DNA from 2 places in the Dorea hominis genome. Region 1 is predicted to be linked to the other one. Evidence: predicted binding sites of a transcription regulator. Region 1 holds the regulator's gene; the other holds the start of a gene.
The links. The regulator NrdR, encoded in region 1, represses ribonucleotide reductase genes. The targets are predictions, from matches to a motif close to CACAANATNTTGTG.
Positions count from the first base shown of each region.

Region 2: the regulator NrdR is predicted to act here: its motif matches at 12,202-12,215, upstream of nrdD (anaerobic ribonucleoside-triphosphate reductase).

Region 1 is NZ_JACOOY010000008.1:111,054-127,279, reverse strand. It holds gene H8S07_RS08080 (nucleotidyl transferase family protein) at 1-510, shown strand, start outside; gene H8S07_RS08075 (YbjQ family protein) at 676-993, opposite strand; gene dapB (4-hydroxy-tetrahydrodipicolinate reductase) at 1,131-1,931, opposite strand; gene arcC (carbamate kinase) at 2,099-3,028, shown strand; gene H8S07_RS08060 (ferredoxin) at 3,090-3,275, shown strand; gene H8S07_RS08055 (PRC-barrel domain-containing protein) at 3,445-3,684, shown strand; gene nrdR (transcriptional regulator NrdR) at 3,764-4,225, shown strand; gene truA (tRNA pseudouridine(38-40) synthase TruA) at 4,294-5,028, shown strand; gene H8S07_RS08040 (exodeoxyribonuclease III) at 5,044-5,799, shown strand; gene H8S07_RS08035 (TM1266 family iron-only hydrogenase system putative regulator) at 5,819-6,064, shown strand; gene H8S07_RS08030 (PduL/EutD family phosphate acyltransferase) at 6,135-6,779, opposite strand; gene glnA (type I glutamate--ammonia ligase) at 7,027-8,358, shown strand; gene H8S07_RS08020 (ANTAR domain-containing response regulator) at 8,406-8,954, shown strand; gene dapF (diaminopimelate epimerase) at 8,969-9,826, shown strand; gene H8S07_RS08010 (LL-diaminopimelate aminotransferase) at 9,893-11,110, shown strand; gene fliB (flagellin lysine-N-methylase) at 11,117-12,280, shown strand; gene crcB (fluoride efflux transporter CrcB) at 12,311-12,676, shown strand; gene H8S07_RS07995 (MATE family efflux transporter) at 12,632-13,972, opposite strand; gene H8S07_RS07990 (N-acetylmuramoyl-L-alanine amidase family protein) at 14,265-15,143, shown strand; gene H8S07_RS07985 (HAD family hydrolase) at 15,256-16,050, shown strand; gene greA (transcription elongation factor GreA) at 16,090-16,226, shown strand, end outside.
Region 2 is NZ_JACOOY010000003.1:67,287-83,512, reverse strand. It holds gene H8S07_RS03030 (carbohydrate kinase family protein) at 1-790, opposite strand, end outside; gene H8S07_RS03025 (glycoside hydrolase family 32 protein) at 804-2,258, opposite strand; gene H8S07_RS03020 (ABC transporter ATP-binding protein) at 2,270-3,367, opposite strand; gene H8S07_RS03015 (carbohydrate ABC transporter permease) at 3,371-4,222, opposite strand; gene H8S07_RS03010 (carbohydrate ABC transporter permease) at 4,194-5,084, opposite strand; gene H8S07_RS03005 (ABC transporter substrate-binding protein) at 5,096-6,418, opposite strand; gene H8S07_RS03000 (LacI family DNA-binding transcriptional regulator) at 6,670-7,704, shown strand; gene H8S07_RS02995 (ATP-binding protein) at 7,784-8,935, opposite strand; gene H8S07_RS02990 (tRNA threonylcarbamoyladenosine dehydratase) at 8,969-9,736, opposite strand; gene nrdD (anaerobic ribonucleoside-triphosphate reductase) at 9,940-12,129, opposite strand; gene H8S07_RS02980 (metallophosphoesterase) at 12,297-13,487, opposite strand; gene H8S07_RS02975 (DUF975 family protein) at 13,484-15,334, opposite strand; gene H8S07_RS02970 (bile acid:sodium symporter family protein) at 15,426-16,226, opposite strand, start outside.

The sequences.
Region 1 (16,226 bases):
GCAAAGATGCGGTGCCGGAAACTGTATATCGGGCTTACGAATCCGGACGGGAGAATGACCGGCGATTCGGTAAATGATCAGAACCGATCCACAAAAGCGGCAAATCCGCTGACGTATTTTGAACGTTATGAGATGATAAAAGGTGCCATGCAGGAATTTAAAGTCCCTGAGCAGGAATATGATATTCTGCCGTTTCCGATTAATTTTCCGGAATATATTGCAAATTATATGCCGGAAGATGCGACGTATTTTATGGGACTCAGTGATGCGTGGGATGAAGAAAAATATAAGATTCTGCGAAGCTTGAAGCTGGATGTAGAAGTTCTCTGGCGAAGAGAAGAAAAAGACCGCGGAGTCAGTGCTTCATGGGTGCGAAGCTGTATTGCCATGGATGAAGAATGGGCGCATCTTGTCCCGAAGAGCGTGTATAAGTATCTGACGGAAACACATCTCGTGGACAGGATCAAGCATCTGGAGAAAATCCGGATCGAAGAGAAAATGGTGCTGTAAAAATAGCAGAAAAAAGTATTAAAAAATAGAAACAATATTGGTAGATAGTGAAAAAGCATTAATAGTTAAAAAACGCCTGCCATTTGCAATATATTTCACTGGCACCGAACATTCAGACCATTTGTGGATATATCAATATAACAGGATGGCAGGCGCTTTTTGAAACTACTCTTCTACGAATTTTACCGCAGTTCCGTAAGCCATGATTTCAGCAGCGCCCTGTACGACAGTACTGGATGCATAGCGGATATTAATGACGGCGTCGGCACCGCATTTTTCGGCTTCTTCGCTCATGCGCTTTGTGGCGATGGCACGGGCTTCATTCATCATTTCTGTATAAGAAGTAAGTTCACCGCCTACAAGTGTCTTAAAGCTGTTTACAAGGTCTTTTCCAAAATGTACAGACTGGATCATATTTCCTTTTACAAGTCCGATCATTTCAAATTTCTTTCCGGTTATATAATCTGTGTTTACTAATATCATAAATAAAATCCTTTCTGATTAATGTTAAGATGTTAGGGGAAAATCCTGACATCTTGTTAATTAAATTGTCAAAGTAGTTACGGATGACCTATGGCAGTCGTTATTACAGATAAAACGCCAGACTGACCCGAGCCGGATTAGCTCAGATGCAGGACATCCTTAATGGTATAATATCCAGGATCTTTATTAGCAAGATATGCTGCGCAGTCGCAGGCGCCTCTTGCGAAACATTCCCAGTTGTAGCAGTGGTGAGTGATTTCCAGACGTTCTCCCATGCCACCAAAGAATACAGTGTGGCTACTTGGAATATTGCCGGCGCGCAGAGAATGATAACCGATTGTTCCAGGTTCTCGCGGAGAAACTCCTTCTCTGCCGTATACAGCGATATCGGATAATTCTTTGCCAAGTGCATGTGCCATGGTCTCGCCCATTTCTTTGGAAGTACCGCTCGGTGCATCTTTCTTCCACTGATCATGCATCTCAAGAATCTCAATGTCCAGTTCTTCCCCAACTGTCTTTGTGATAAATTCCAGAACTTTATTCATGACATTGACGAGTTTGGAAGTGTTGGCTGCATAGAGCATTGGAATAGAAGAAGCAGCATCTTCAAAACGTTTCATCTCTTCGTCGGAGAAACCGGTAGAACCGCAGACCAGACCTTTTTTATGTCTGATGGCAAGATCCAGAACTTCCATAGCCATCTCTTTAGTAGAAAAATCGATGATCACATCGCATTTGTCAATAACGGATTCGAGATCATCTACAACCGGAACGTGCAGTTCTTTTCCGACCATTGCGACAGTTCCGAGATCTGTTCCGATGTAATCGCGCCCTTTTGGACCGATACCGGCAACCAGTTCCATGTCATCACGGGAGGCTGCAACCTGTGTGATCAATTTGCCCATTTTCCCTCTTGGGGCTGTTACGATAACTTTCATAAATGTAAACTCCTTTCGTATACGTTTTCAACACGTATCGGGAAATCCCTTTTAATAATTTCAGTTTACCACAAAAGACGAGCAGGAGTTGCATTTTTTTCAGAAAGAGGCTATAATTCTTTTTATAATCTTGAGAGGAAATTTACAGAAAATAAGAGGTATAGAGCATGAAGAAAAGAGTAGTCGTTGCGCTGGGACATCGTGCCCTTGGTACGACCTTGCCGGAGCAGCAGGAAGCAGTTAAGAAAACATCAAAAGTAATCGCGGATCTGATCGAGGACGGATATCAGGTTGCCATTACACACAGCAACGCACCGCAGGTAGGTATGATCCATACAGCGATGAACGAATTTGGAAAAGTACACGAGAACTATACAGCGGCGCCAATGTCTGTATGTTCTGCCATGAGCCAGGGCTATATCGGATATGACCTTCAGAATGCGATTCGCGAGGAACTTTTAAACAGAGGCATTTACAGAACAGTCAGCACGATCCTGACACAGGTAGTTGTGGATCCATATGATGAAGCATTCTATACACCGACCAAGATCCTTGGACGTTATATGAATGTGGAAGAAGCAAATGAGGAGCGTAAGAAGGGTAATTATGTAGTAGAGGAACCAGGCAAAGGATTCCGCCGCATCGTGTCTGCACCGAATCCGGTACGCATTGTAGAGATTGATGCGATCAAGGCTCTTCTGGATGCAGATCAGATTGTTATTGCATGCGGTGGTGGTGGTATTCCGGTTCTGGAACAGGATAACCATTTGAAAGGTGCAAGCGCTGTCATTGAGAAGGATCTGACTGCCGGAAAGATGGCAGAGGATACACAGGCAGACGAGCTGATCATTCTGACGAGTGTAGATCAGGTGAAGATTAATCTCGGACGTGACAATGAAGAAGCACTGGGCGAGATTTCCGTAGAAAATGCGAAGAAATATATGGAAGAGGGACATTTCGGAGAGTATAATATGCTTCCGAAGTTAAGTGCTTCTGTTTCTTTCATTGAAAAAGGAGAAGGAAGAAGCGCACTCATTACTTCTTTTGATAAGCTTGGCGAAGCTTTAAAAGGAAAGACAGGAACTAAGATTTCTTAAGAAATTCGTTTAAAATGTCTGCAATCTGGTTATACTACCGGAAAAATGAAGGAGGTAACCGATGAAGGCAAGAGTGATGGATGGCTGCATTTCCTGCGGTGCATGTGTGACAACGTGCCCGGAAGTATTCTCATTTGATGAAGATGGACTTGCGGAAGCATGTGGAGAAGTTGCATCGGAATATGAAGAAGCAGCAAAAGAAGCAAGAGATGACTGTCCGGTATCTGTGATTGATATTGTGGAGTAATAAAATGCGAAGATAAACTGGGGTATGGTGAAGAACTGTATCCCTGTTTTTGTTTATCGGGAAAGAACTTTCCTTATATATAAAAACGCTCCACCAGATGTGCACCTGTACGAATAAGCAGCGTGCTGCATATAATAAATATAAGAATAATACGAGTGGAAGTGTCAGTGTGCGTTTCAGTGAATTTCAGGAAAAAGAAGTGATCAATGCGTGTGACTGTTGCAAACTTGGATATGTAGAAGATCTGGTCATAGATGAGAAAAAAGGAAAAATTGAAGCAATCATTATACCAAAAGGGCGGGGGATCTGTAATTTTTTCTGTGAGGATGGAGAATACATCATTCCATTTGCCTGTATTAAACGGATTGGACCGGATATTATTCTGGTTGAAATGCATGAAGAAAAGTAAAATGTTTCTTTTGATGTTTGACTTCTCTAAGAGCAACCGATATACTAAAAGATAGAATGTATGAAAGGAATTTAGTGTGATGAAATGTCCATATTGTGGTAATTCAGATACAAGAGTTATAGATTCAAGACCGGCGGAAGAAGGCAATTCTATCCGCAGACGCAGATCTTGTGATGCATGCGGGAAACGTTTCACGACTTATGAAAAGATAGAGACGATTCCGCTGATCATTATTAAAAAGGATGATAACAGAGAACAGTATGACCGAGGCAAGATTGAAAGAGGAATTTTAAGAGCTTGTTATAAACGTCCGGTATCGGCGGCAAGGATCCAGAAGACAGTGGAAGCTGTGGAGACACAGGTGTTCAGTCTGGAAGAGAAAGAGATTGCAAGCAGTACGATCGGGGAGATCGTTATGGATGCGCTGAAAGATCTGGACGAAGTTGCATATGTAAGATTCGCATCTGTATATAGGGAGTTTAAGGATGTGAATACATTTATGGATGAATTGAAGAAGATTCTGGACGGACAGGAACAATAAAGTTTTACAATATTCTGTACAGGATATAATATAGTGAGATGAGTACAAATAGACAGGGTGATTAGACTATGAGAACATATAAATTAACGATTTCTTATGATGGAAGCAGGTATCAGGGATGGCAGCGGCAGGCGACGACAGACAATACGATCCAGTTTGTACTGGAATGGAGCATTGGCAAATTAGTCGGATACCGCGTGCGTGTAGACGGTTCGGGGAGAACAGACGCCGGAGTACATGCAAGAGGTCAGGTGGCAAGTGTGAAGCTTTCCAAATTGTATGATCCACAGGAGATGAAGGATTCGTTGAACCGTTATCTCCCGGAGGATATCCGTATCGTGAAGGTGGAACTGGTGCGAAATGGATTTCATGCCAGAAAAAGTGCCAAAGGCAAGAAATATGAATATTATATTGACTGCAGAGAAAAACCGGATGTATTTTCCAGAAGATACTGCTATCATTATCCGGAAAAATTAGATATAGAAGCGATGCGTGAGGCCGTGCCATATCTGCTGGGACCGAAGAACTTTACAAGTTTTACGGATGATAAGGATTGCAAAGATCCGATCCGCAAGATCACCAATATCAAGATTGTAAGTTCCGGTGAGAAGGTGCGTATCACTTTCTATGGAACTGGATTCTTATATCATATGGCACGTATCTTGACAGGTACTTTGCTGGAAATCGGTACCGGCAAGCGTGAGGCATCGATGCTTCCGGTTGTGATTGCGGCAGAAGACAGAAGCCTTGCCGGATTCCTCGCGCCAGCCAGAGGTCTGTTTTTAAGAAAAGTGTATTATTAGAAGGAAAACGAACAGATGAAATGTATATCATGGAATGTAAATGGAATTCGTGCCTGCGTAAAGAAAGGATTTCTTGATTTCTTCAAAGAAGCGGATGCAGATATTTTCTGTATTCAGGAAACGAAGATGCAGGAAGGACAATTAGATCTGGATCTGGATGGATACGAACAGTACTGGAATTATGCCGTGAAGAAAGGTTATTCCGGAACGGCGGTATTTACAAAAGAAAGGCCCCTTGCTGTTACTTATGGCATGGCAATTGAAGAACACGATCAGGAAGGCCGTGTGATCACACTGGAGTATGAGGATTTTTATTTTGTGACAGTGTATACGCCGAATTCACAGAGTGAACTGGCAAGACTGGATTACAGAATGACATGGGAAGATGATTTTCTCGCTTATCTGAAAGGGCTGGAAGAGAAGAAACCAGTGGTTTTCTGTGGGGATCTGAATGTTGCACACAAAGAGATCGACTTGAAGAATCCGAAGACAAACCGTAAGAATGCCGGATTTACAGATGAAGAACGTGGAAAATTTACAGACCTTCTTGCAGCAGGATTTACAGATACATTCCGTTATCTGTATCCGGATGTGGAAGGAATTTATTCTTGGTGGTCTTACCGTTTCAGCGCAAGGGCAAAGAATGCAGGATGGAGAATTGACTATTTTTGTGTATCGGACTGCCTGAAGGATAAGATTGAAGATGCGAAGATCCTGACCGACGTTATGGGATCGGATCATTGCCCAATCGAACTGGACATTGCATTATAGTGAAGAGAGGAAGAGACGGATGGATAGTCGTGTATCTGTAATCAGCATTATTATAAAAGATGAAGAGGCAGCAGTAACGGTGAATGAACTGCTTCACGAATTTAGAAATTATATTGTCGGAAGAATGGGCATTCCGTACCGGCAGAGAGAAGTGTCGATCATCAGTGTGGTGCTGGACGCGCCGGGAGATGTGACAAGCTCTCTTTCCGGAAAACTTGGAATGTTAAAAGGAGTCAGTGCAAAGACACTGACTGCAAAGTTGTAAACACGACGATTTGAAAATTAGAAATATTTAGAATGCAGTGATGGAATAATAAAAAGAGCGGAATCACCGGCTACAGCCGGTTGATTCCGCTTTGTAATTCGTCTGCCCATTTCTGAAGATTGTATGTACGTCCGCCAAATAATTTTAAGATGACACCGGTTGGGTGTTCATGTCCGGCAAATGCATTTGCTTCGTCTGTATCGACGTGCATGGCGAGTGCAAAGTCCGGGTGTACACGGACAACAACATCAGCAAAGATCAGAGAGCGTTCAAAACTCTCCATAATGACGAACACTTCATCTTTGTCTTTGACATTTAACTGGACTGCCTGCACTGGAGTCATGTGGATATGGCGCTTTGCAACAATCACACCGTGATCGAGTTCAATCTCACCGGCAGGACCGAGCAGCGTGCAGCCGGGTGTGCCCTTTGTATCGCCGGATTGACGGATGATGCCCGGAATGCCGAGCTTTCGTGAATCAGTCATGGAAATCTCCACCTGTGTCTCATTACGGAAAGGTCCAAGCAGAGCAACATTTTCAAATGTTCCTTTCGGACCTTTGATCGTAACGCGTTCTTCACAGGCATACTGACCAGGTTGGCTCAGATCTACCCGGTGGGTGAGCGTTTTCCCTTTCCCAAATAAGTGTTCAAAATCTTCCTGGCACATATGGATGTGTCTTGCGCTTGTTTCGATTGGTATTGCAAGTCCCATAGTATCTGAGCCTCCTTCTATTATCTGCATTAATTTTTATTCATAGCCATTTTCTGAAAACCTTATTGGAAACATTGTAACAGAGTGCGTTCGGTTTTTCAATCAAAAGTATCAACAACGACATTTTTCGTTGACAAAGAGGGCTTTTTTTTCTATAATTTTTAACAAGGTAAAGCAATGGCGTTTTCATCTAAGGCATGAGAACGCCCATTTTTACATACAGCAGTAAATGCAGGAGGTGCATATAATGAATAATTATACGCGTGAAGATATTTTACAGATGGTAGAAGAAGAGGATGTGGGATTCATCCGGCTGCAGTTTACCGATATTTTCGGAACATTGAAAAATGTAGCGATCACTACCAGCCAGTTGGAGAAAGCGCTGAATAACCAGTGCATGTTTGACGGCTCTTCCATTGAAGGCTTTGCAAGGGTGGAAGATTCGGATATGTATCTTTATCCGGATCTGAATACATTTGAGATTTTTCCGTGGAGGCCGCAGCAGGGTAAAGTTGCAAGACTGATCTGCGAGGTGCATAAAGCAGACGGAACACCATTTGAGAGCGATCCGAGATATGTACTGAAGAAAGTGATCGAAGAGGCAAAAGAGATGGGATATCAGTTTAACGTCGGGCCGGAATGTGAATTTTTCTTATTCCATATGGATGATGACAGTGTACCGACAACGATTTCCCATGAGCGAGCCACGTATTTTGACCTTGGACCATTAGATTTCGGCGAAAATGCGAGACGTGACATGGTATTGACAATGGAGGATATGGGATTTGTCATCGAGGCATCTCACCACGAGATGTCGCCGGCACAGCATGAGATTGATTTCCAATATGACGAGGCGTTGTCTGCGGCAGACAATATCATGACATTCAAACTGGTTGTCAAGACGATTGCCAAGAGACACGGTCTGCACGCATCTTTTATGCCAAAACCGAAGTACGGAGAGAATGGTTCCGGCATGCATACGAACATGTCATTAAGCCGGGATGGTGTGAATATATTTTCAGACAGTTCAGATGAGAAAGGGCTGAGTAAAGAAGCTTATTATTTCATCGGTGGAATTATGAAACATATCAAAGCGCTGACCTTTATTACGAATCCCATCGTGAATTCATATAAGCGTCTTGTGCCGGGATTTGAAGCACCGGTATATATTGCATGGTCAGCCAAGAACAGAACGCCATTGATCCGGATCCCGACGGCGCCGGAGGGTGAGGAGAGAATCGAGCTTCGCAGTCCTGATCCGTCAGCCAATCCATATCTGGCATTTGCAGTATGCCTTGCCGCTGGACTGGACGGAATCCGCAACAAGATCATGCCGCCAAAAAGCATTGACTGCAATATTTTTGAGATGACGGAAGAAGAGCGGGCGGCAGCTGGTGCAGAACTTCTGCCGAGAACGCTTCTGGAAGCAGCACAGGCATTTGAAGAGGACACTTACATTAAAAATGTGCTTGGCGATGATCTGACGGAAAAATATATCAAAGTGAAGACGGAAGAGTACATGAATTATCGTAATCAGGTGACAGACTGGGAAATCGCAAAGTACCTGCATGTCATTTAGGCACCCTTAGTAAGAATAAAAATGAGACGACTAAAGGAGGTGTCAGCGTGATAGGTATTATTGTAGTATTTCCAAAGAAGGAAAATGCAATTAATATCCGGAATCTGCTGGTGCGAAATGGAGTAAATGTTACCGGAGTGGCGACAACGGGGGCACAGGCAATGCATTATGCGGATACTGTGGATGAAGGAATTGTCGTGTGTGGTTACAAATTAAAAGATATGATGTATACGGATCTCAGAGAATATCTTCCGGAAAGTTTTGATATGCTGCTTGTCGCGTCGCAGGACAAATGGAGTGATGGACTGGTGCGGGGCGTGATGGGATTGTCGATGCCGATTAAAGTGTATGATCTGATGAATACGATCGAGATGATGCTGACCAATATTGACAGGCGTAGACGGAAACGCAAGAAGCAGTTAAAAAATCGTGATCCGAAGCAGCAAGAGACAGTCAGAAAGGCAAAAGAACTGCTGATGGCACGTAACAATATGACGGAAGAAGAGGCACATAGATATTTGCAGAAAAGCAGTATGGACAGTGGAACAAACATGGTAGAGACAGCAGAGATGGTATTGAGCATTATGTCAGAGTAGAGGAGATATAGAAGATGGAATTTACAAAAATGCAGGGCTTGGGCAATGATTATGTCTATGTAAACTGCTTGAGAGAAACAATTAAGAATCCGGCGGAAGTATCGAAGTTTGTCAGTGACAGACATTTTGGAATCGGTTCGGACGGGTTGATTATGATCTGTCCATCCAAGGTGGCAGATTTTGAAATGCAGATGTATAATGCAGATGGTTCCAGAGGTGAAATGTGCGGAAATGGCATCCGCTGTGTTGCTAAATATGTATATGATTACGGTCTTACCGATAAGACGAGCATTTCCGTGGAGACACTTGGCGGGATCAAATATCTGGATCTGACTGTGGAAGATGGCAAAGTAAGCCTTGTGAAAGTTGATATGGGAAGTCCGCGCCTTGCGCCATCCCAGATTCCGATCGTGCCGGAGAATCCGGAAGATACAAGAATCATTGATGCCCCGCTTGAAGTAGAGGGGAAGACATATTATATGACAGGAGTTTCCATGGGCAATCCGCATACAGTGGTTTATGTAGACGATGTAAAAGGATTGGATCTTTTGAAAATAGGTCCGTCTTTTGAAAATCATAAACGGTTCCCGGAGCGTATCAATACAGAATTTGCACATGTACTGGACCGTAAAACGGTAGAGATGCGTGTGTGGGAGCGTGGTTCCGGTGAAACACTTGCCTGTGGAACAGGTGCTTGTGCTGTTGCAGTAGCCAGCATTTTAAACGGGTTGACAGAGGACCGGGTAACCGTAAAACTACTGGGAGGCGATCTGCTCATTGAGTGGGATAAAGAAGCAGATAAAGTCTATATGACCGGACCTGCAAAGGTTGTATTTGACGGAGAGATCGATCTTACAGATATTGATGTATAATGCGTCATACATTGAATTCCAGAAACAACAAAACAATCAGTAAAGTCATAAACAGGAGGAAGAAAGATGTTTAAAGTAAATGAAGATTATTTAAAACTGCCGGGAAGCTATTTATTTTCCACAATTGGAAAGAAAGTACGTGCTTATCAGGAAGAGAATCCGGACAAGAGCATTATCCGTCTTGGAATCGGTGATGTTACACAGCCACTGGCACCGGCAATCATTGACAGCCTGCACAGTGCAGTAGACGAGATGGCACATGCGGAGACATTCCACGGGTATGCACCGGATCTGGGATATGAATTTTTGAGAAGTGCAATGGCAAAGAACGATTATCAGGATAAAGGATGTGATATCAAAGCAGACGAGATCTTTATTTCTGACGGAGCAAAATGTGACTCCGGTAACATTCAGGAAATCTTTGCCAAAGACAATAAGATCGCCGTATGTGATCCGGTATATCCGGTTTATGTAGATACAAATGTTATGGCAGGACGTACAGGAACTTACGATGCGAAGACAGAGACATGGAGTGATGTCATTTACATGCCATGTACAAAAGAGACGAATTTTGCACCGGAACTGCCGAAAGAAACACCGGATATTATTTATCTGTGTTTCCCGAATAATCCGACAGGATCTACCATTACAAAAGCACAGTTACAGGAATGGGTAGATTATGCCAATAAAGTCGGAGCAGTCATTATCTATGATGCTGCTTATGAAGCATATATTTCTGAGGATGATGTACCGCACAGCATTTATGAGTGCGAAGGTGCAAGAACCTGCGCGATCGAGCTTAGAAGTTTCTCAAAGAATGCAGGATTTACAGGTGTCAGACTTGGCGCAACGGTGATTCCAAAAGATCTGAAATCCGGAGATGTAATGTTGCATTCTCTCTGGGCAAGAAGACATGGAACGAAGTACAACGGAGCACCGTATATCGTACAGAGGGCCGGAGAAGCTGTATATTCTGAGGCTGGTAAAGCACAGTTAAAAGAGCAGATTGCCTACTATATGAAGAATGCAAAAACGATTAAAGAAGGCCTAAGAGATGCCGGATATAACGTATCCGGTGGTGTAAATGCACCGTATATCTGGCTGGAAGTTCCACAGGGAATGACATCCTGGGATTTCTTTGATCATCTGTTAAAGGATGCCGGTGTTGTAGGAACTCCGGGATCAGGATTCGGACCAAGCGGAGAAGGATATTTCCGTCTGACAGCATTTGGCTCTTATGAAAATACAGTGGCAGCCATTGAAAGAATTAAGAAGATGGGTTAATTTATTATGTTATATACAATACCGGATTATTACCGGCAGTTTCACTGCGTTGCCGGAGCCTGTGAAGATACATGCTGCGCAGGATGGCAGATCGTAGCGGATAAGTCGGCGCTCAGGCAATATAAAAAAGTAACAGGAGAATACCGAAAGGAGATTCGTGCCGGTGTGGACTGGAAAGAAGGCGCTTTCCGGCAGGATGAGGAGAAAAGGTGTTATTTCCTGAATGAGGATAATCTCTGCAATATGTACACAGCACTTGGTGAAAAGGCATTGTGTAAGACGTGTAAGCGTTATCCAAGGCATATTGAAGAATTTGAGGGTGTCAGGGAAATGACGCTCTCTGTGTCATGCCCAGAAGTGGCAAAAATCCTGCTACAAAGAAAAGAACCGGTGCAGCTTCTGATTCATGAAGATGAGAAAGAAGAGTGCTGGGATGATGCATTTGATCCATTTTTATATTCGCTTCTGGCAGATGCAAGAACAATGATGATACAGATCCTGCAGAACCGCGAACTGTCATTAAATCTGCGCACCGGACTTGTGCTTGCAATCGCCCATGACCTGCAGATCCGGATTCAGAAGCAGGAAATATTTGACGGAGAGATGGTACTGGAAAAATACCGGACAGAAAAAGCAATGGATTATATAAAAGGACAGATCGCTAAGCTTTATACAGAAGAAGAGAAGCATAGGTTCTATGAATTTATGACAGAAACTTTCCGGGATCAGTATCGGTTAGAGAGACTTCGGGATAACTGGGAACCACATCTTCTGGAAGCAGAACAGTGGCTGTATGGAAAAGGTGAGGCTCACTACTATGAGCTTAGGAATGCGTTTGAAGGATGGATGGCAGAGAAGATGCCGGAATTTGAGATACAGAAAGAACAGCTTCTTGTGTATTTCTTAAGTACTTATCTGTGTGGTGCGGTTTATGATGGACATGCATATTCCAAGGCGCAGATGGCGGTTGTAAGTGTACTGCTTATGCAGGAAATTCTGATGGCGCAGTGGATAAAGAATGAAAAAGAGTTGTATTTTGAAGATCTTGTTGATACGGTATACCGCTTTTCAAGAGAACTGGAACATTCCGATCCGAATCTCAACCTGATGGAGCGTTTGATGAGTGAAAGACCGGTGCCGTGGTTTGCAAAGAAAGCTGCAGAAGAATAGAGTATAAATAAAGTTAGGAAGATAAGTAAATTGATAAATTGTTTATTTGTAGGTTTAGGTGGATTTATCGGAGCAGTCTGCCGTTATCTGATCGGTCTGCTTCCGGTTCAAAGTGAGAGCGGATTTCCATATAAGACGTTTTTGATTAATGTGGCAGGAGCTTTCCTGATCGGCTGCATTGCAACTTATGCAGGAAAGCATCCGTCAGTGAATCCTCAGCTTGTGTTATTTCTGAAAGTTGGAATCTGCGGAGGATTTACGACATTTTCTACGTTTGCTTTTGAAACAACGGATCTGTTTCAGAGCGGACACACAGTGACAGCACTTGTATATGCCGTGCTGAGTGTAGTATCAGGTGTTCTGGCTGTGTTTGCCTCCCAGTTTCTGCTTCACTAGGAAGAAGAGACCGAGAAAAGATACAAGCAGTTCGGAGATCGGAAATGACATCCAGACACCGGTCATACCGAGAATATTTGCAAGTAATATAGATAACGGAACGATGATGAGCAGTCCGCGAGCCAGGGAAATGACCTGCGCCGGGACTGCTTTTTCAATGGATGTAAAGTAAAAGGAAAGCACGATATTGAATCCGGCAAACAGGATGCCGGCAAAATAAATGCGAAGTCCTTTTACGGCGATCTGCTGCAGAAGCGGGTTCTGTTCACTGTTAAATGCAGTGGTGATACCATCTGCGCCAAATAAAATTCCTGCATAAATAGTAACAGAAAGTGCCGCCATCAGAAAAAGTCCGTAGCGTCTGTATTGTAATGCATGCTGCCGTTCGCCGCGTCCATAGGCATGACTGATAAGTGGCTGGATTCCCTGTCCGATACCAGTGAAAATGGCGATGACGACGAGAATGAGATTCGCAATCACACCATAGGCTGCAACAGCCGTATTTCCTTCAAGGCGCAGCATTAACATATTAAATACGATCATAACAACACCGGATGAAACTTCGGTTACGAGGGAAGAAAAACCAAGTGCAAGTGTCGAACCTGTAAGTGAAGCGGACAGTCCGGTACGGACAAGATGAAATTGGTTTTTCCTGCGGATACGGTAAATGGACTGGATGAGCATACCGAAGAGTGGAGAACATCCGGTTGCAAGTACCGCTCCGAAGATTCCCATATGAAGCGGAAAAATAAAAATATAATCAAACAGGATGTTGGCAAGGCTGCCACCGACCATTGCATACATGGCGAGATGTGGAGCACCGTCATTGCGGACGAATGCCAGAAACACTTCATTAAATATAAATGCCGGAGCAAAGAGAAGAATGATACGCAGGTAGGTATACGTCATATCAAAGACTTCTGCATTGGCTCCAAGGATTCTTGCCAGGGGAGCAGCAAAAACAAGTCCCACACAGAAGAAAAATGTGGAAAATAATGTGGCAAGAAGAATCGTATGTGTAAAAAATTTATTTGCATGGGCCGTCTTTCCCTGACTTTTGCTTACCGTATAGCGTGTTGCTCCGCCAAGACCGAGCATGAGTGCGCAGCCGTGAAGAAAATTATAGGCAGGAACTGCAAGGTTCAAAGCAGTCAGACCATCAGCGCCGACACCATTTGCGATAAAGAAAGTGTCAGCCAGTATATAGAGTGAAATTCCGAACATGCCAAGCACATTCAGACTGGCATAGCGGATAAACTGTCCGAAGATAGTAGGTGAAGTTTTAGTTACCTGCATAGTAATGTCCTTTCTGGTTAAATTACGGAAGTATGTATATCGTTCACTTTTGTGAATGTTTATAATGTTTATATTATATGTGTATATGTGCCTGCGGATTGCTTGTATTTTATACGTTTACAATCCACAAGAGTATAACAGAACAAAAATCTGTTGTCCAGAAGATTACACGGAGAAGAACTTGTAAATGAAACAACAGTAAATTATAATGATATCAGAGTTAAAAGATCTGAACCCATGTGAGCTTATATATAAGCGGGACAGGATCTCCCGGAAAGTGAGGAGTCAGCTTATGAAAATGAGAAAATGGATAATATCTGTACTGGCAGTGCTTCTCGTAATTGCGCTGGCAGGATGCGCGACAAAAGAAGAAAAAGCGAAACCAAAAAAAGCGCCAGAACCACTGGTGATCAATACAAAAGATAAGAAAAAAGATTACAGTGACAAAGAAGCAAAAGCCGCAGAAGCTGCAAAGAAAGCAAAAGCGGAACAGGCGAAGAAGGAACGTGCAAAGAAAAAGCAGGAAAAAAAGCGCCAGAGGAATGGTAAACTTGTAGTGATCGATGCAGGGCATCAGGCGCGTGGCAACAATGAACAGGAGCCGGTGGGACCGGGAGCATCTCAGACAAAAGCTAAAGTTGCATCGGGAACAAGTGGTGTTTCCACAGGAAAACCAGAGTATCAGTTAACTTTAGAAGTTTCAAAGAAACTAAAAAATATACTGGAAGTGCGTGGGTATAATGTGAAGATGGTGCGCACAACGAATGATGTAAATATTTCCAATGCGGAGCGTGCAGAGGTGGCGAACAATGCGAATGCAGATGCATTTATCCGTGTCCATGCAAACGGAGCAGAGAACAGCAGTGCGAATGGAATGATGACGATCTGTCAGACGGCATCTAATCAATATAATGGCAGCCTGTATAAGCAGAGCAAGGCATTATCGGAGGCAGTTCTGGACGGTGCAGTGAAAGCAACCGGAGCAAAGAGAGAACGAGTATGGGAGACAGATTCCATGAGCGGTGTGAACTGGGCAAAAGTGCCTGTGACGATTGTTGAGATTGGATATATGACGAATCCGGCGGAAGATCAGAAGATGTCTCAGGCAGACTATCAGAAGAAGATTGCATCCGGGATTGCAGATGGGGTGGATCATTATTTCGGAAAATAACTGCAGAGATAAATTTGCAAAATCTCTGTAAGATGGGTATAATGGGAAAGATTGTGAATACAGTCATTACTGAGTAAAAATAAGGGAAGAACAGGCAGGAGGAAGCGGAAAAATGGGAGCATTATTTTTCGATATAGATGATACGCTCTTAAGTGGTGTTACGAAGAAAGTTCCGGAGAGTGCACTGGAGGGAATCCGGAAAGTCAAAGAGAATGGGCATAAAGTACTGATTAATACAGGGCGGACGATATGCAGCGTTCCGCCGATTATTAAAAAGCTTGATGTAGATGGATTTTTATGTGGATGCGGAACCTATCTGATTTATAGGAATGAGGTGCTTTTTGAGAGCCATATATCTATTGAAGAAGGAAATCGTTATATAGATCTGATGAAAAAGTATCACATTGAAGGATTTCTGGAAGGAACGGATGACATGTATTTCTCAGAACGGGTAAGTCAGTGTGAACCCGTGGAAAGTACACGGAGATATATGGCGTCCATGGGGCTTGGCAGAGAGACAAGCATGGAGAAGAAGAATTTTGAATACGATAAATTATTGATCCATATTAATAAGAAAGATCCGAACTGCAGATATCAGGAATTTTTTGCATCGATTGAAGATGGCATAGATATCATTGATCGATTAAATGGGATGTATGAACTGGTGCAGAAAGGATATTCCAAAGCAACAGCGATTGAATTTATGAGACAGCATCTGGGACTTACGAAGGACGAGGTGTATGTGTTCGGCGACAGCAGCAACGATCAGTCTATGTTTGAATATGCAAAACATTCCATTGCAATGAAGAAGCACGATCCGGTGTTAGATCCATATACAGAGTATGTGACAGATACCGTTGAAAATGATGGTGTATACAAAGCAATGCAGCATTATGGTCTGATCTAAAGAAATAAAGAAGCAGATAGTAGAAAGAAGGTTGAAAACGTGGGTGAGCGTTTGACAGAAAGTGATGTATCCAAGATCAAAGAAGAGATTGAATACCGCAAACTGGTTGTGCGTAAGAAAGAACTGGAAGCGGTAAAAGAGGCAAGAGCACAGGGCGATCTGAGTGAGAATTTTGA
Region 2 (16,226 bases), on a different contig from region 1:
CCATAAAAGTATCTCCGGCACCTGTTGTCTCTATCGTATCTTTCCGCAAAAATGGTCTTCCAAAGACAGTTTTTCCTTTGTAATATACCTTACTTCCATTTTTACCCATTGTTGCACAAATTAGTTTTGCATGACTTTTCTCTCTAATTCTGGCAATTCCTTCATCAATGTCTTTCGTCCCTGTCAGAAAGAGAATCTCATCATCTGATATCTTCAAAATATCACACTGCCCAATACCGTACCACATCTGTTGTCTGGCATCTTCCATATCTTTCCATAACGGTGGCCTGAAATTCGGATCAAAAGAAATCAACACACCGTTTTCTTTTGCTTTCTGAACTGCTTTTTTTGTCACATTTTTTATCTCTTCTTCCGTCATAGACAGGGTGCCAAAATGAAAAATCTTTGTATTTACCAGAAAATCGACATTTATTTCCTCCCACTGCAGCATAAGATCTGCCCCCGGATTACGGTAAAAAGAAAAACTTCTGTCTCCGTCTTTATCTGAATGGACAAAGGCAAGTGTTGTGTGTATTTCTTCATCTTCTACGAGATTGTCTATGCAAATTCCCTGATCCTCTACTGTCTTTTTCAACATTTTACCTAATGCATCGTTCCCGATTTTTCCAATAAATGCTGTCTTTTTCCCGAGATTCTTAAGCATAGCCAATACATTGCAGGGTGCCCCTCCCGGATTTGCCTCCAGAAGTGTATTTCCCTGCGCACTTATTCCATTTTCTGTAAAATCTACTAACAATTCTCCTAAAGCAGTCACATCAAACTTTTTCATGGTGTTCTCCTAGTTATTTCACTTCAATATCGTGTTTATGAATATTAACCACCGCAGAGCCATCACATACAAACTGGATTCCATCTGCATTCATTGGTGTATAAAAGGTTGTACTAAATACCTGCGCTCCATCATTAATAAAAATTTCAGCAGAATATTTATCCAGAATAAATCGCATCTTCATTTTTGCATCTGAAGACTTAACTCTGACTTTTCTATTTGACAATACATCACGTACCATGCCGGAATATGTACGGTCGATTTCAAACATTTTCTTATTCTTATAGTAACTAAAGCTTACTTTATGCTGTGCATCCTGTGCAAAATCAACGGTAAATTCACGATAATCTCCATCTGTAATTTCAACAGTCATATCCAGCACACGTCCTGAAATATTTTCCAATTTACGGATTCCCTGAATATTCTCTCTTTCGTAAGAAACTGAATTTTTATAATATTTTTCGATTTCACGTACCGGACATTGCATCAGTCTTCCCTGCTCCATACGCAGTTCTCGCGGCAAAGTCATCATGCCATTCCATTTCTGTCCTGCAGGGCGTACATCAGAATCCCAGGATTTCATCCAGCCGATCATGATTCTTCTTCCGTCCGGAGTTTGCATCGTCTGCGGTGCATAAAAATCCAGTCCATCATCCAGAGAATACACCTGTTCATAATGAAATTTGTGTGTCTTCTTTTCATATTTTCCAAGGTAATAAACGGAATTATTTCCGTTATGTAATTCTGGGCCGGCGGAAATATCCTGTGGTGAAGTAATCAGCACATATTCTCCATCCAATAAGAAGAAATCCGGACACTCCCACATGGAACCATATTTTCCTTCTTCATCACTGGCCAATACGGAAACATATTTCCACTCTTTTAAATCTTCAGAAGAAAACATTACAACCTGTGGAACTCCATCTTCCGTCTTATTTCCGACTACCATGTAATATCCGTCTTCCTGTTTGCCGATTTTTGGATCTCTGAAATGCTCTCTGCTGAAAGTTTGCGGCAGCATTTCTCCGGTTACTACCGGATTTCCTTCTGTTTTTACATAAGTTTTTCCATCTCCCAATGCAATGCACTGATTCTGACGGCATATCTTTTCACCGTTTTCTTCTTTTTCAATTACTCCGGTATAGACGAGTAAATGTCCCTGCTCTGTCTCAATTCCCGAGCCGGAAAAACATCCTGCCGCATCATAACTCTGATCCGGTGCAAGCGCTACCGGAAGTTCTGTCCATTTCATAAAATCTTCCGTTTCACAATGTCCCCAATGCATCGGTCCCCACGCATCACTATATGGATGAAACTGGTAGAACAAATGTGCTTTCCCCTGAAAAGCTGAAAATCCGTTTGGGTCATTCATCCACCCGCATGGCGGAGTTACATGAAATACCGGTAATTCTTCCTTCGCTATGTGATTTTTCGCCACATATTCATTTGCTTTACTTAATTTATTCATACTTTCTCCTTCTATACTGGAATTACTTCTTCTGTCTTACAATCAAAGAAATGCATTCTGTGGGGAACAAAAACAAATTCTACTTTGTCTCCGACATGACACACTTCGTATTTGGATACTCTTGCAATAGCTGTATTGCCTCCAAAATTAAAATACAGATTGTTTTCATTTCCCATAATCTCTATGTTATCCACAACTGCACACATTTTATTGTCTTTGAATACATCCAGATTCTGTGGATCAAATTTGATATCTTCCCCACGGATTCCGAGAATAACTTTCTTTTTATACGGGCTTAATTTTTTTGCCATTTCTTCTGGGATCTGCATACGGTTTCCGTCAGAGAATACAATCTGTCTATCCTCCACTTTTACTTCAAAGAAATTCATCTGTGGAGAGCCGATAAATCCGGCTACAAACTTATTTACCGGATGTTCATAAAGCTCCATCGGTTCTCCAACCTGCTGTACTACTCCGTCTTTCATGATGACAATGCGGTCAGCCATTGTCATTGCTTCTACCTGGTCATGTGTTACATAAATCGTTGTACTTCCCAGATTTCGATGAAGTTTGCTGATCTCATTTCGCATACTGACTCTCAGTTTTGCATCCAGGTTTGAAAGAGGTTCATCCATCAGAAATACTTTCTGATCTTTTACGATCGCACGTCCAAGTGCTACTCTCTGTCTCTGACCACCGGAAAGATTTTTCGGTTTGCGCTTTCTGTATTCTTCCAGACCCAGAATATCAATTGCCCAGTCTACTTTCTTCTTGATCTCTTCTGCAGGTACCTTCATATTTTTCAAACCATATCCTATGTTTTTCTCCACTGTCATGTGCGGATACAATGCATAATTCTGAAATACCATTGAGATTCCTCTGTCTCTCGGCGCAACCTCATTCATCTTTTTCCCGTCAATATATAATTCACCACTTGTAATTTCCTCAAATCCGGCAATCATACGAAGTGTCGTTGATTTTCCACATCCGGATGGTCCTACAAATGCAATAAATTCATTTTCATTAATTTTCAAATTGAAATCCGTAACTGCTTTTTTATTCGTATTTGCATACTGTTTACATACATTTTTTAATTCAATAAAGCTCATCGCTTAACCCTCCTTCGAACCGGTAGATACTACACCTTCTACAATCTGTTTTGAGAATAATGCATAAATAATAATTACCGGAATTGTAACTAACGTAATAACGGCTAATGTCTGTCCCATCGTTGTATTATCGTTTGAAGTGATCGCATTCAAGCCGATCTGTGCTGTCAGAAGATCACTGGAAGTAAATACCAGTGACGGCCATAAGTAATCATTCCATACATTTAAAAATGTAAATACGCTAACCGTTGCCACTACACTCTTTGACATAGGCAACACCATTGTAAAAAAGTATTTTACCGGACTGCAGAAATCCAGCTGTGCCGCCTCATACACATCATCCGGCAAACTTACAAACACCTGCCGGAACAAGAAGATGTTAAATGGATTGACGATCATCGGAAGAACATATCCAATCACATTGTTCAGTAATCCTAATTTTGCGATAAATAAAAAATGAATTGTAATAATTGTTTCCATAGGCACGATCATCAGAAGCATAATGATCAGAAGCCATCTCTCTTTAAATGGGAAATTGATCTTTGCCAGTGCATAACCTGCCAGACCGTTAACAATAATTCCCAAAAGAATCAGCACCGCTGCGTAAAATAGTGTATTCAGCATATAGCGAATAAAATTCGTATTGGTCAGAATTGTAATGTAATTGTCTAAAAATTTACCGCTTAATGCCGGCGGCACAAATGCTGCCAGAGAGTTCATATCACTCGTGATAGCTGCATCTGTCTTAAATGAATTGGCCAGCATCCATATAACCGGGAACAGGAAAAACAAAGACATCGCAATCATCACGACTGCAAGAATGATGTTAAAATGCTTTTGCTTTTTTGTTAACATACTTTGTTCCCTCCTTATCTTTTGTAACAATTGTCTGAATTACAGTAAGAACCATGACAAAGAATGCAAATACAATTGCCATAGTGGAAGCCAGTCCAATCTCCCAGTTCACAGTACCTGTCTCGTATATATCGTATACCATTGTGTACGTAGAATGGGATGGACCTCCTCCGGTCATAACCATTGGCTGTACTAACATGCGGAATGCTCCGATTGTTACAGTAATGAATACAAAAATACACAGTGGTTTTAATTCCGGCAATGTAATATCTTTAAATTTCTGCCAGTTGCTTGCATGATCCATTTCTGCCGCCTCATAAAGTGCCGGATTAATCTGCTGCAAACCTCCAAGGAAGATCAGCATCTGATAACCCATTCCCTGCCATGCACTCATGATCGCAATAGACGGAAGTGCCTGTGAGGCACTGTTGATAAATGGCTGAGCATGGATTCCTACATGTGCAAGAATCGAATTCAAAATTCCTTCCGGGCTGTAAATCTGTACCCAGAGTGTAGAAACTACTGCAAGAGACATTACAACCGGAATAAAAAATGCTACTTTAAAGTAAGTTTTGCAATATGCTACTTTATTGATCAGCAACGCAAGTACCAATGCACCAATGCTCTGCAAAGGGACTATGATTATAACAAATTTTAATGTATTGCCAAATGCCTGTCGGAAATCATCATCCTTCAGGATCTGGAAATAATTGTCCAGTCCTACAAAATGTGTCAGTCCAGGGTTTAATGCCAGGAAATCAGTAAAACTGAATATCAAAGTCAGAATCATTGGCAAAAACAGAAATAAGGTTAACAGTATCAATGCCGGCCCGAAAAAAGCCATTCCCATAATGGATTCCATTCTTTTTCTCATTACTTTATTTTATAACGCTTCAGCTTTGCGTCAATCCTTTCTACAGATTTATCCAACTGTTCTTTTGCATCGTATCCGCTCAGAACAGAATTTTCCAGTACTTGCTGAAATGATGTACTTACCTGCGGATAAGCAGGTGTCTTCGGTCTTGGATGACCGTATTTACTTAACTGATAATATAATTCTTTATAGTTCTTATCTTTTTTAAACACATCGATGGACTCGTATGCTTCATAAGTAGATGGGAAAGATTTTGATTTTTCCCACAGACGTTTTCCACTCTCTACGCCGCTCATCCATTTTACAAGTTCTGTTGCTCCTTTGATATGCTTTGTTTTGGAAGAAGCTGCAAATGCCCATGAACCGGTAGGTGCATATTGCTCTCCATTCCATTCATCTCCCACAACATACGGTGCCACACCAAAAGATACATCCGGATAACTGGTATACAATGTATTTACTTCCCATGCTCCATCGATTTTAAATGCTGCTCTTCCGCTCTCAAACAAAGAGTCTATCGGAACTTTCGACATATATTTCTGTTTCAATAATGTCTTAAAATAAGAAACTGTTTTTATATTCTGTTTAGAATTAAAAATTCCATCTACGGTAAGTCCTGTTTTGTCTGTCAGATCTCCGCCGTTTGACCAGAAAAACGGAGCATAATAATATATGGTAGCCTCACCCACCGGAAATGTCATGTCTAATGCATAACCATTTTTCTTATCCATAATCGGTTTCAGTTTTTTCAGAACTTCCAAAAACTGTGACTGCGTCCATGGATGATCTGCATCCGGCACCTGAATGCCCGCTTCGTCTAAAATTTCTTTATTATAATACAGCCCGACACTTGACTCCATCGCACCTAATGCATATAACTTATTGTTATAAGTTCCCTGCTCAATGATCGATTTCAAATAAACACTTTTTTCTTTTTCTGTCATTTTTGCCAATGGCTGAATAATTCCGTTCTCTGCATAAGCCGCAATATTTGGCCCATCAACAGTAAGTACATCCGGAAGATCTCCAGACATAACCGATGCATTGATTTTATCTGAGTAGCCACCACCGCTATCATTTCTCGGAATAAATTCAATATCCGCAAAATATTTTCCATCATATGCCTTATTAAATGCATTCACTGCTTCTCTGTAGCATCGTCCCTCATCCGTATCTTCGATAGAATGCACCCATATGGACAAGTATTGTTCTCCTTTATCGTACCCTGCAATACTTCCTGGCTTCGGTGTACTCTTCTGACATCCGGTCAGACTGATCATCAGCACTCCGGCCATCAACGCAGCTATTATGCGTTTTTTCATATCTTTTTTGTCTCCTTTCCAGCTTTCCATTCAATCTATACTCCACTGTGTAACCGGTAAAGTAACCGGTTACTTTATAATCCAATAATACATCCGGGAAACCTGTTTGTCAATACTGTTCTACGCATTTATGTAACCGGTTACTTAACTGGTTATTTTACAATTGTATTGTATGCGGACTTCTGCTATACTAAGTGAAGATTTGATAATTGTTGATCATATTACCTGCATATAAAGGAAGGTGTCTATATATGAGTGAAAAAAAGAAAAAAATTACTTTTGATGATATAGCAAGATATACGAATTTTTCCAAAACTACGATCTCCCGATATTTTAATAATCCAGATTCACTCACTCTGAAAAATCAGGAAATCATTGCCCAGGCTCTTATCGATCTGGATTATCAGGAAAATAAACTTGCAAAAGTCCTTGCAAATGGGAAAAGTGAATTTGTCGGCATTATGCTTCCAAATTTATTTTTGCATTATTACTCTGAAATGTTAAATCAAATTTTATCTACTTATGAAAAATTTGGATACAAGTTTCTTGTCTTTTCAACCGGAAAAGGATCCGAAGAAACCGAGCGCAAATATCTCCAGGAATTACTTGCTTATAAAATTGAGGGATTAATCGTATTAAGCCATACTATTCCTTCCAAGGAACTGGCTTCCTATCAAATCCCAATTGTTACAATCGAACGTGAGGATCAATATGTTAACAGCATCAACACAGATAACTATATGGGTGCTGTTCAGGCTACCAGTCTGCTTATCAAAAACGATTGCGAGATTTTGATTCACATTAATTCCCATGTTCCCACACAGATCCCTTCCTATGGCCGAATCAAAGGGTTCTGTGACACATGCGAACAATATAATATTCCGAATGAACTCATTCTTTCTGATTTAGGAAATACTTATGCCGAGACCACCCAGCGGATTGCTGATATTTTTTCTTCTATTGAGGGAAAATATCCAAATATAAGAAAAGGAATCTTTATGGCTAATGATACACATGCAAATATTTTTCTTAATTTACTCATGCGCAAATATGGACATTTCCCTGACGAATACCGTATTGTCGGATTTGATGATTCTCCAATTGCATCTGAAGCAATCATCCCTATCAGCACTGTAGGTCAGCAGATTGATAAAATTGCTTATGAAGCAATGGAATTACTTGTATCACAGATGAACGAGCAAAAAAAACGCAAGCCAAAACCACAGTCTGATATCATCCACAAAATGATTACACCGATTTTGATCCGCAGAGATACAACTTCTTAACTTTTCTTTTTCACTGAAAAAGACTGCACATTATAAAAACAGAGGGAACACGTACTTACTTTCCTGTTCCCTCTGTTTTTTATATTTCATCATAAGTGTCTAAGAAATTATGTTTCACTCCATCTTTCTTATATGCCACAATGGTATTTAAATTGACATTTTCTACGCTCTTGAAAATGTTGCCCTCGACGAACCGGTTCGTCTTTTTCAATTCGCTGATGAGATTCTTGATCTCGATCCGCTTGGACTGGTTCTCTTCATTGTTACATGTTGTACAAGTGTCTGTAAATTTACATGCACACTGAATAAAATGCAAATCGTTATAATCTCTCCATGCCTTGATGTCATCTTCACGCACAAGATAGAGTGGACGAATCAGCTCCATTCCCTCAAAATTTGTACTATGCAGTTTTGGCATCATCGTCTGGATCTGTCCGCTGTAAAGCATTCCCATCAGGATCGTCTCGATCACATCATCATAATGATGTCCCAGTGCGATCTTATTACATCCCATATCTTTTGCGAAATGATACAGATGTCCTCTGCGCATTCTCGCACAGAGATAGCACGGTGATTTCTCTACATTAAATACCGATTCAAAAATATCGGATTCAAAGATTGTGATCGGAATATTCAGTTTCTTCGCATTATCTTCAATAACCTTGCGATTCTCCGGGCTGTATCCCGGATCCATTACAAGAAACTTTACTTCAAAATCAAACTTGTTGTGTACTTTCAGTTCCTGAAAGCATTTCGCCATCAGCATCGAATCTTTTCCACCGGAAATACAGACTGCAATCTTATCTCCCGGTTTTACCAGTTCATACGTGTTGATCGCTTTTGTAAATTTAGACCAGATTTTTTTCTTGAATTTCTTGCGAAGGCTCTGCTCTACTTCCTTTGCTTTCTCATTATTCTGATCCTTATCCATCTCCTCTTTCATAACGTCCATCAGCCAGGCTACATAACCGCCTTCCAGGCTCTCTGCGTTATATCCTTCTTCTTCCAGCTCTTCTGCGATCTCTACGCTGATTTTTCCTCTGCTACAGCAGATAACCTGCTTTTTCTCCGGATCCAGCTCTTTATTTTTTAATTTTTTTTCAATCTCTTCCGGCTTTACCGCAATTGCTCCGGGAATTGCTCCGTGGGAAATCTCTACCTCACTGCGGATATCCAGAAGCTCATAACTGTCTTTTTCTAATTTTTTTAATTCCGCTATTGAAATACTCATCTTTGTATCACCAATTCTGCTTTCTTATCGAATCTATTTCTGTGTTTCTCCTGCAGCCAGGTCTTTTACCACTTCACCGGCAATAATAAGTCCTGCCACCGAAGGTACAAATGCCACACTTCCCGGAATATCTCTTCTCTCCGTGCACTTATGCTTTGCTCCCGGCGGGCAGATACAGTTGTGTCTGCAGCTGGTCGCCATATCTTCTTTCGGTCTGGTTGGCTGCTCTTCTGAATATACCACTTTCAGCTTCTTTACGCCACGTTTTTTCAGTTCCCGGCGCATAACTTTTGCAAGCGGGCATACTTTCGTCTTATAAATGTCTGCCACGCGGAACATACTGGCATCCAGTTTATTTCCGGCCCCCATACTGCTGATGATCGGCACATTTTTCTCCTTTGCCGCCATCACAAGTGCGATCTTTGCCGTTACCGTATCTACAGCATCGACGATATAATCATACTCTTCAAATGCGAAATCATCTGCATTTTCCGGCAGGAAGAAGCAGTCATGGATCGTCACTTTTGCATTCGGATTGATCTCCAGGATACGGTCACGCATCACTTTTGTCTTATATTTTCCAACAGTCTTTCTTGTCGCAATGATCTGACGGTTCAGGTTCGTCAGACATACTTTATCATCATCGATCAGATCAAATGCACCTACGCCGCTTCGCACCAGTGCCTCGCAGACGTAACCGCCCACGCCACCGATTCCAAATACCGCAACTCTGGCATTCGCAAGCCTGTCCATTGCTTCTTTTCCAAGTAATAATTCGGTTCTCGAAAATTGTGTCAGCATCTTCTTATCTTCTCCTTCTGCCGTACGAAACGTGTCTCACAGATTTTATCGCAATAATAGAACACGCTTTGTAAGTTTGTTACGCAAAACCAGCGGCTGCATTCCATGTCTCTCATGCATGCACCCGCCGGTCACTTCATATTCCCAGTAATTCAATAGGTTATATTATATATGGAGTTGTTCTTTTTGTCAATCTTTCCTTCTTACAGGTGAAGTACGCGGTCTTTGATTTCCTGTGTTCTTCCCTGATTCCAGAACTGTGTTCCGATATATCCACAGGTTCTTCTTGCTACACATAACTTATCCTGATCTCTGTTACCGCAGTTCGGACACTCCCAGATCAGTTTACCGTTTCCGTCTTCCTTGATCTGGATCTCACCGGTATAGCCGCAACATTCACAGTAATCGCTCTTCGTATTCAACTCAGCATACATGATATTCTCATAAATATACTGCATAACGGAGAGTACTGCCGGAATATTGTCCTGCATATCCGGTACTTCGATGTAGCTGATCGCTCCACCCGGAGACAACTTCTGGAATTCGGATTCGAATTTCAGTTTCTTAAATGCATCGATCTTCTCTGTTACATGTACGTGATAGCTGTTCGTAATATAATTCTTATCGGTTACGCCTTTGATGATTCCAAAACGTTTCTGTAAACATTTTGCAAATTTGTAAGTTGTAGATTCCATCGGTGTCCCGTATACGGAATAGCTGATGTGCTCTGCTTCTTTCCATTCTTTGCACTTATCATTCAGTTTCTGCATAACTTCCAGTGCAAACGGGCTTGCTTCCGGATCTGTATGGGATTTGCCAAGCATACGCATGCACATCTCATAAAGGCCCGCATATCCGAGAGAGATTGTTGAATATCCATTATAAAGCAGTCTGTCGATCGTCTCACCCTTCTTCAGTCTTGCCAGTGCACCATACTGCCACAGGATCGGCGCTACATCGGAAATCGTTCCGAGAAGACGCTCATGTCTGCAGCGGAGTGCCCGGTGGCACAACTCCAGACGTTCATCCAGAATCTTCCAGAATTTATCCATATCTCCATTGGAAGAACATGCCACATCTACAAGATTGATCGTTACAACTCCCTGATTGAAACGTCCATAGAACTTATGGCTTCCGTCCGGATTTCTCTGCTCGTCCTCAACTGTCAAAAATGAACGGCAGCCCATACACGGGTAAACTTCTCCCTGCTTCAGCTCACGCATCATCTTAGCGGAAATATAATCCGGTACCATACGTTTTGCTGTACATTCTGCTGCCAGCTTGGTCAATTCCCAGTACTTGGAACCTTCTGTAATATTATCTTCATCCAATACATAGATCAATTTCGGGAATGCCGGAGTGATCCATACACCTTTTTCATTCTTAACGCCCTGCATTCTCTGTCTCATCACTTCTTCAATGATCATAGCAAGGTCATCTCTTAACTGTCCGTCTTCTACTTCATCCAGATACATAAATACGGTTACAAACGGCGCCTGTCCATTACAGGTCATCAGTGTGATAAGCTGATACTGGATCGTCTGGATTCCGCTCTTTACTTCATCGCGGAGTCTGCGTTCTGTAATCTTGTCAATGATTTCCGGATCCATGCTCTCGCCACATTCTTGTCTCTCAGCGATAACATTCTTACGGAGTTTCTGTCTGCTGATATCTACAAACGGTGCCAGATGTGCCAGTGTAAAAGACTGTCCGCCATACTGGTTACTTGCCACCTGTGCCACGATCTGGGTCGTTACATTACATGCTGTAAAAAAGCTATGCGGCTTCTCGATCAGCGTCTCACTGATCACTGTACCATTCTGCAACATATCCTGTAAATTGATCAGATCACAGTTATGTTCTTTCTGTGCAAAATAATCAGAATCATGGAAGTGGATGATTCCTGCTTCGTGCGCCTGCACAATCTCTTCCGGAAGGAGCAGACGTCTGGATAAGTCTTTGCTGACTTCTCCTGCCATGTAATCTCTCTGTGTAGAATTGATCACAGGATTCTTGTTGGAATTCTCTTGATTTACTTCTTCATTCATGTGCTCGATCAGTGCGAGGATTCCATTATCTGTTGTATTTGATTTTCTGGTAAGCTCTCTCTTATAACGATAACGCACATACTTCTGTGCGACTTCATATCCACGCATCTCCATGATGCCGGTCTCTACCATATCCTGAATATCTTCTACATTCACGGCATGGCGATATTCGTTCACTTTCTGACCGATTGTATCTGCCACTGCAAGAATCTGATATTCATTCAACTGATGGATCCGTTCTACCTCTTTGTTTGCAGATTTGATCGCATTTATGATCTTATCAAGCTGGAACGGTACTTCCTCTCCGTTTCGTTTGATCACATGATTTTTCACTTGAATTCCCATAATCCCCTTGATTTCTCCTTTTTTAGCATTCTTTTTTTATAACAAAATATAGATATTTTTAACTTGTCATTACACAATATGTTGTGTCTTTTACTATCATACACCAATTCAGAGCGAAAAGAAAGAGAAAGTTTTACTTTTTTGCAATTCCCTTTCTCTCTTTCTCTCTAATTGAATTTTATCTTAATCCGGCAGATCTCACTCTTCGTACCCACTCTCATATCCGGTCCGAATACGCCAAGCCCGGAAGTCACGATATTATGCATCTTTCCCTTTTTCAGATAGCCATAGGAGTTCTCCCACATCATGTCCGTAACCAAGTTCCCCGGGAACATCTGGCCATCATGTGTATGTCCACACAGATCCAGATCCACTCCCGCATCTGCCAGTTCTTTTAATTCTCTCGGTTCATGATCCACTACAAGAATTGGTTTCTTCTGATCCATTTCCTTCACCAGTTCTTTCGGAAGCTTTCTCTTCCTGATCCCTCTTCCCGGACGTTCATAATCAGCTCTTCCGAACAGATAAAAAGCATTGTCGATCTCGACTGCTTCATCCCGAAGCAGATGAATATTTGATTTCTCCAAAAATGTATCCATCCGCGGATCGCTCATCTTCTTCCCTTTTCTCGGAAATGTAAATCCTGCCAGAATCTTCTCCTGTATATCATGGTTGCCGTAACATGCATAGACACCATACCTGCTCTTGATCGATCTTAATATCTTCTCCAGGCGCTCCGGATTATCCAATGCCTCATATTCATTGTCAAAAATATCTCCCGCGATCACTACAAGATCCGGTTTTGACGCATTGATCTTCTCCACCATCCGCTGCATATGGCTGCTGCCGATGCTGTATCCCAGATGGAAATCAGCCACAAGAACAAGATTCAGTTCCTTCCGATTCCCTGCTTTCTTTGATATCTTTACCTGATAATCTGTCGTTACGATATGACGTGCACCATAGATCCCGGCGGCACTGAATGCCAGAATCACTGCCAGACATATACTGCCCACGATAACATGTCCTTTTCTTGAAAAAAGTCTTTCCTTTTTCGGAAATGACACATGTTTCAGAATGAGTCTTATAAGATCTGCTACAAGAACTGTAAGCAAGATATATAATAACACACCCAGCCAGTAATTGCCAATCCCTTTCAGCACTCTTTGTAACATCGACGGCGGTACAAGGAATCCAAAAAGCAGGCTTAGCGCCAGAAAAACGTACACTGTGACGAGCAGTCCCCTGAGAAAAAAATTTTTTGTCACATCGTGACAGGCTGCAAGCCAGTGCAGCATGCGCCAGAGTATATATCCGCATAATAACAGATACAGCGGAGCCAGATATAATGCGATCATTGTTTTACTACCTTCCCTTCTTTTTCATATGTCCGGACGGCTGTCGTCCTCATTTTGCTGATTCCTTTCCCCTCATTCGGATGACGTACCGACCACATCTGATCTGCGCCAAACAATACTAACAACAGCACACATAACGCAATCAGACGTCGCATCGGAAGCCTGCGGATCAGATTGTCTAAAAATGGCGCCAGTACATATACCATTACAACGCCTCCGATTCCAAATGTCAAAAGCCCTTCTGCACAGATCCTTCCGTTAAGATTCAGAAAATATCCATGATAATCCCACCATCGCTTGCCATGCGTTATAATCTCTAGGAAATAAGATGTATAATATTCTATAAATCCACACAAGGCTACCGCTGCAATAAATTCTGCCACAGGTTTTCTGCGCAGACGGTTCAGCAACAATAAAATCAGTACACTGCCAGCCCCGTAAATCGGCAACCACGGACCGTGAAGAACCCCACGGTTAACAAAACATCCTTTGGTCAGAAAATGTAGACTCACTTCCCACACCCAGCCTGCAAATGACATAATAAAAAACATCATGATCACAGACCAGATAGAGTAATGACGCAAAAAGTTCATATTTTCCAGCAGATTATTTCTCTTCACTTCCGAAATCGGATACAGTCTGGTCGGATAAACAATTCCTTTGTATGCACGTATATCATGCACAACCCGGAATTTTCGGTTTGCCTCTTCCTCCAGCGCATCCATCTCTTTCTGATGCAGCACTGTGATTCCCAGTGTATTTGCAAGAAACTTCTGAACTCCAGTCAGACCTTCTATAACAACCGGCGGTTCTTCCTCCACTTCTCTAACGTCTTCATAAGCCGCATCCAGCACCATCTGTTCCGGATGCTCATACAGATATCTATCATTTAACTGTTCTGCCAGCGGAAGTTTCCTGTCGATTGCCTCCTCTCGCAGACTCACATAATATTCTGCCATTGTCGCAGCCATAAATGGATTGATATAGAAAATGTTGGCAATTCCCATTGTAAAAAATCCAAGAAATCTCCAGCCCCAGAACGACAATTCCATCACAAAACATTCCCACTTATGCCCGTCCATCATCTGCCTTGATAATGTGATCGCATCTGCCGCCTTAATTGATGGATTCTCTGCTGCAATATAAGGAACCAGATAATAAGAATAATATTTGACAACGCCCCCGATAACCGTAAGCCCCCACACAGTGTGCAATGCCTGTTTTAACAGAAGCGTGACTCCCGCATGCATCCATTTGCGCACCCGCATCAGGAACCACACTCTGTGTAGCGGAACGCGCTTATAACAGCGCCCTTCCAAAAGCATCCTTCGCATAACAATCTGATACACATCTACGATAAAGGTCTGCACGAAAAAGATCAGTGCCAGGCTGACAACGATCAGCAGCCAGGCAGCTATGTTATCCGAGCCGACCAGTGAGCGCACCGCAACTGCAAGTGTAACAATATATTCACCGGAAGCGGCTTTATTTACAATGCCGGAAAAGACACCCCTGCTTCGTCCAAGAACCGCATTTTCATTCTTTTTTGATTCTTCTTCATAGCGTTTCTTCTTTTCATCAATGCGCGCTCTCTGCTCCGCCTCTTTTCCTTCATTAAATTCTTCCAGATTATCATAGAACGCTCCGATCAGGTTATCCGTTGTCAGACGATTGACCGTGTTCTCTGCTTCCGCATAAGACACTGCTGCGTCCTTTCCCAGTTTCACGGAAGTGGTAAATTCTGTTCCGATCATGCCTGCAATAAGGCATAACATAACAAAAAGCCAGTAATGCGTCTTCAACACACATCTGGCTCTCTTCTTAAACTCTCTTCGTCTTTTGTGCATCCTTTTTCCTCATTTCTTTTGTTGGTAAAATTATAAATAGAATACACATCCTTGTAAAGAAAATAATTCTAAAGATATTCTTAGGGAAATCTTAGTTTTTACTGCTGTCACCCGGCTGCTCCGTTGCTTTTCCATAAAATGCAGCCAGTACCTGTTGGAACAACGTTCCGATCATAACCGGGAACATCACTTCTCCCGGGAAATATGCCGCCGCAATCACGGCTCCCACGCTGATATTACGCATTCCGTTTCCGTACATCATGGAAATAGATGTTTCGTGATCCTTCTTCCATAATTTTGCGACCAGAAGTCCGATTGCATAACCGCTTGCCGCCAGTACGAGAATTGTTACTGCTACAGCTACCCGCTGTCCGTTCATATGGCGAATATACGGTGCCACTTTGGATGAATTGGATATTACAACAAATATCAACGCCAGTTTGGAATAAGGTGCGAGCACTTTCGGCAAACATTCTTTTGCGCGATTATGGCTGATCTGATTCAGGCACATAGCAAAAATTGCCGGAAATGCCACCATGAAGATCAGCTCCTGCATCATCTGTACTGTATCCATATGTACTGTTTTTCCAAGAAGAATCCTTAATGTCAATGGAATTAAAAACGGCGACAACACCGTATCTGTCACCACCAGAGACAGCGATAACGGACTATTTCCGCTGTAGATTGTTATCCACATCAGTCCTGACACCGCTGTCGGCACTGAAAATTCCAACACCATCCCGGCAATCAGCCTTGCATTATCTGTGAAAAATAAATGTCCAAGTCCGCAGGCAAATACCGGCATTACAACATGAATAAGCCCGAGCATCACAAGAAGTATTGACGGGTTCTTAAATACCCCCGCCACATCTTTGAAGCTAGACTTCAAAGC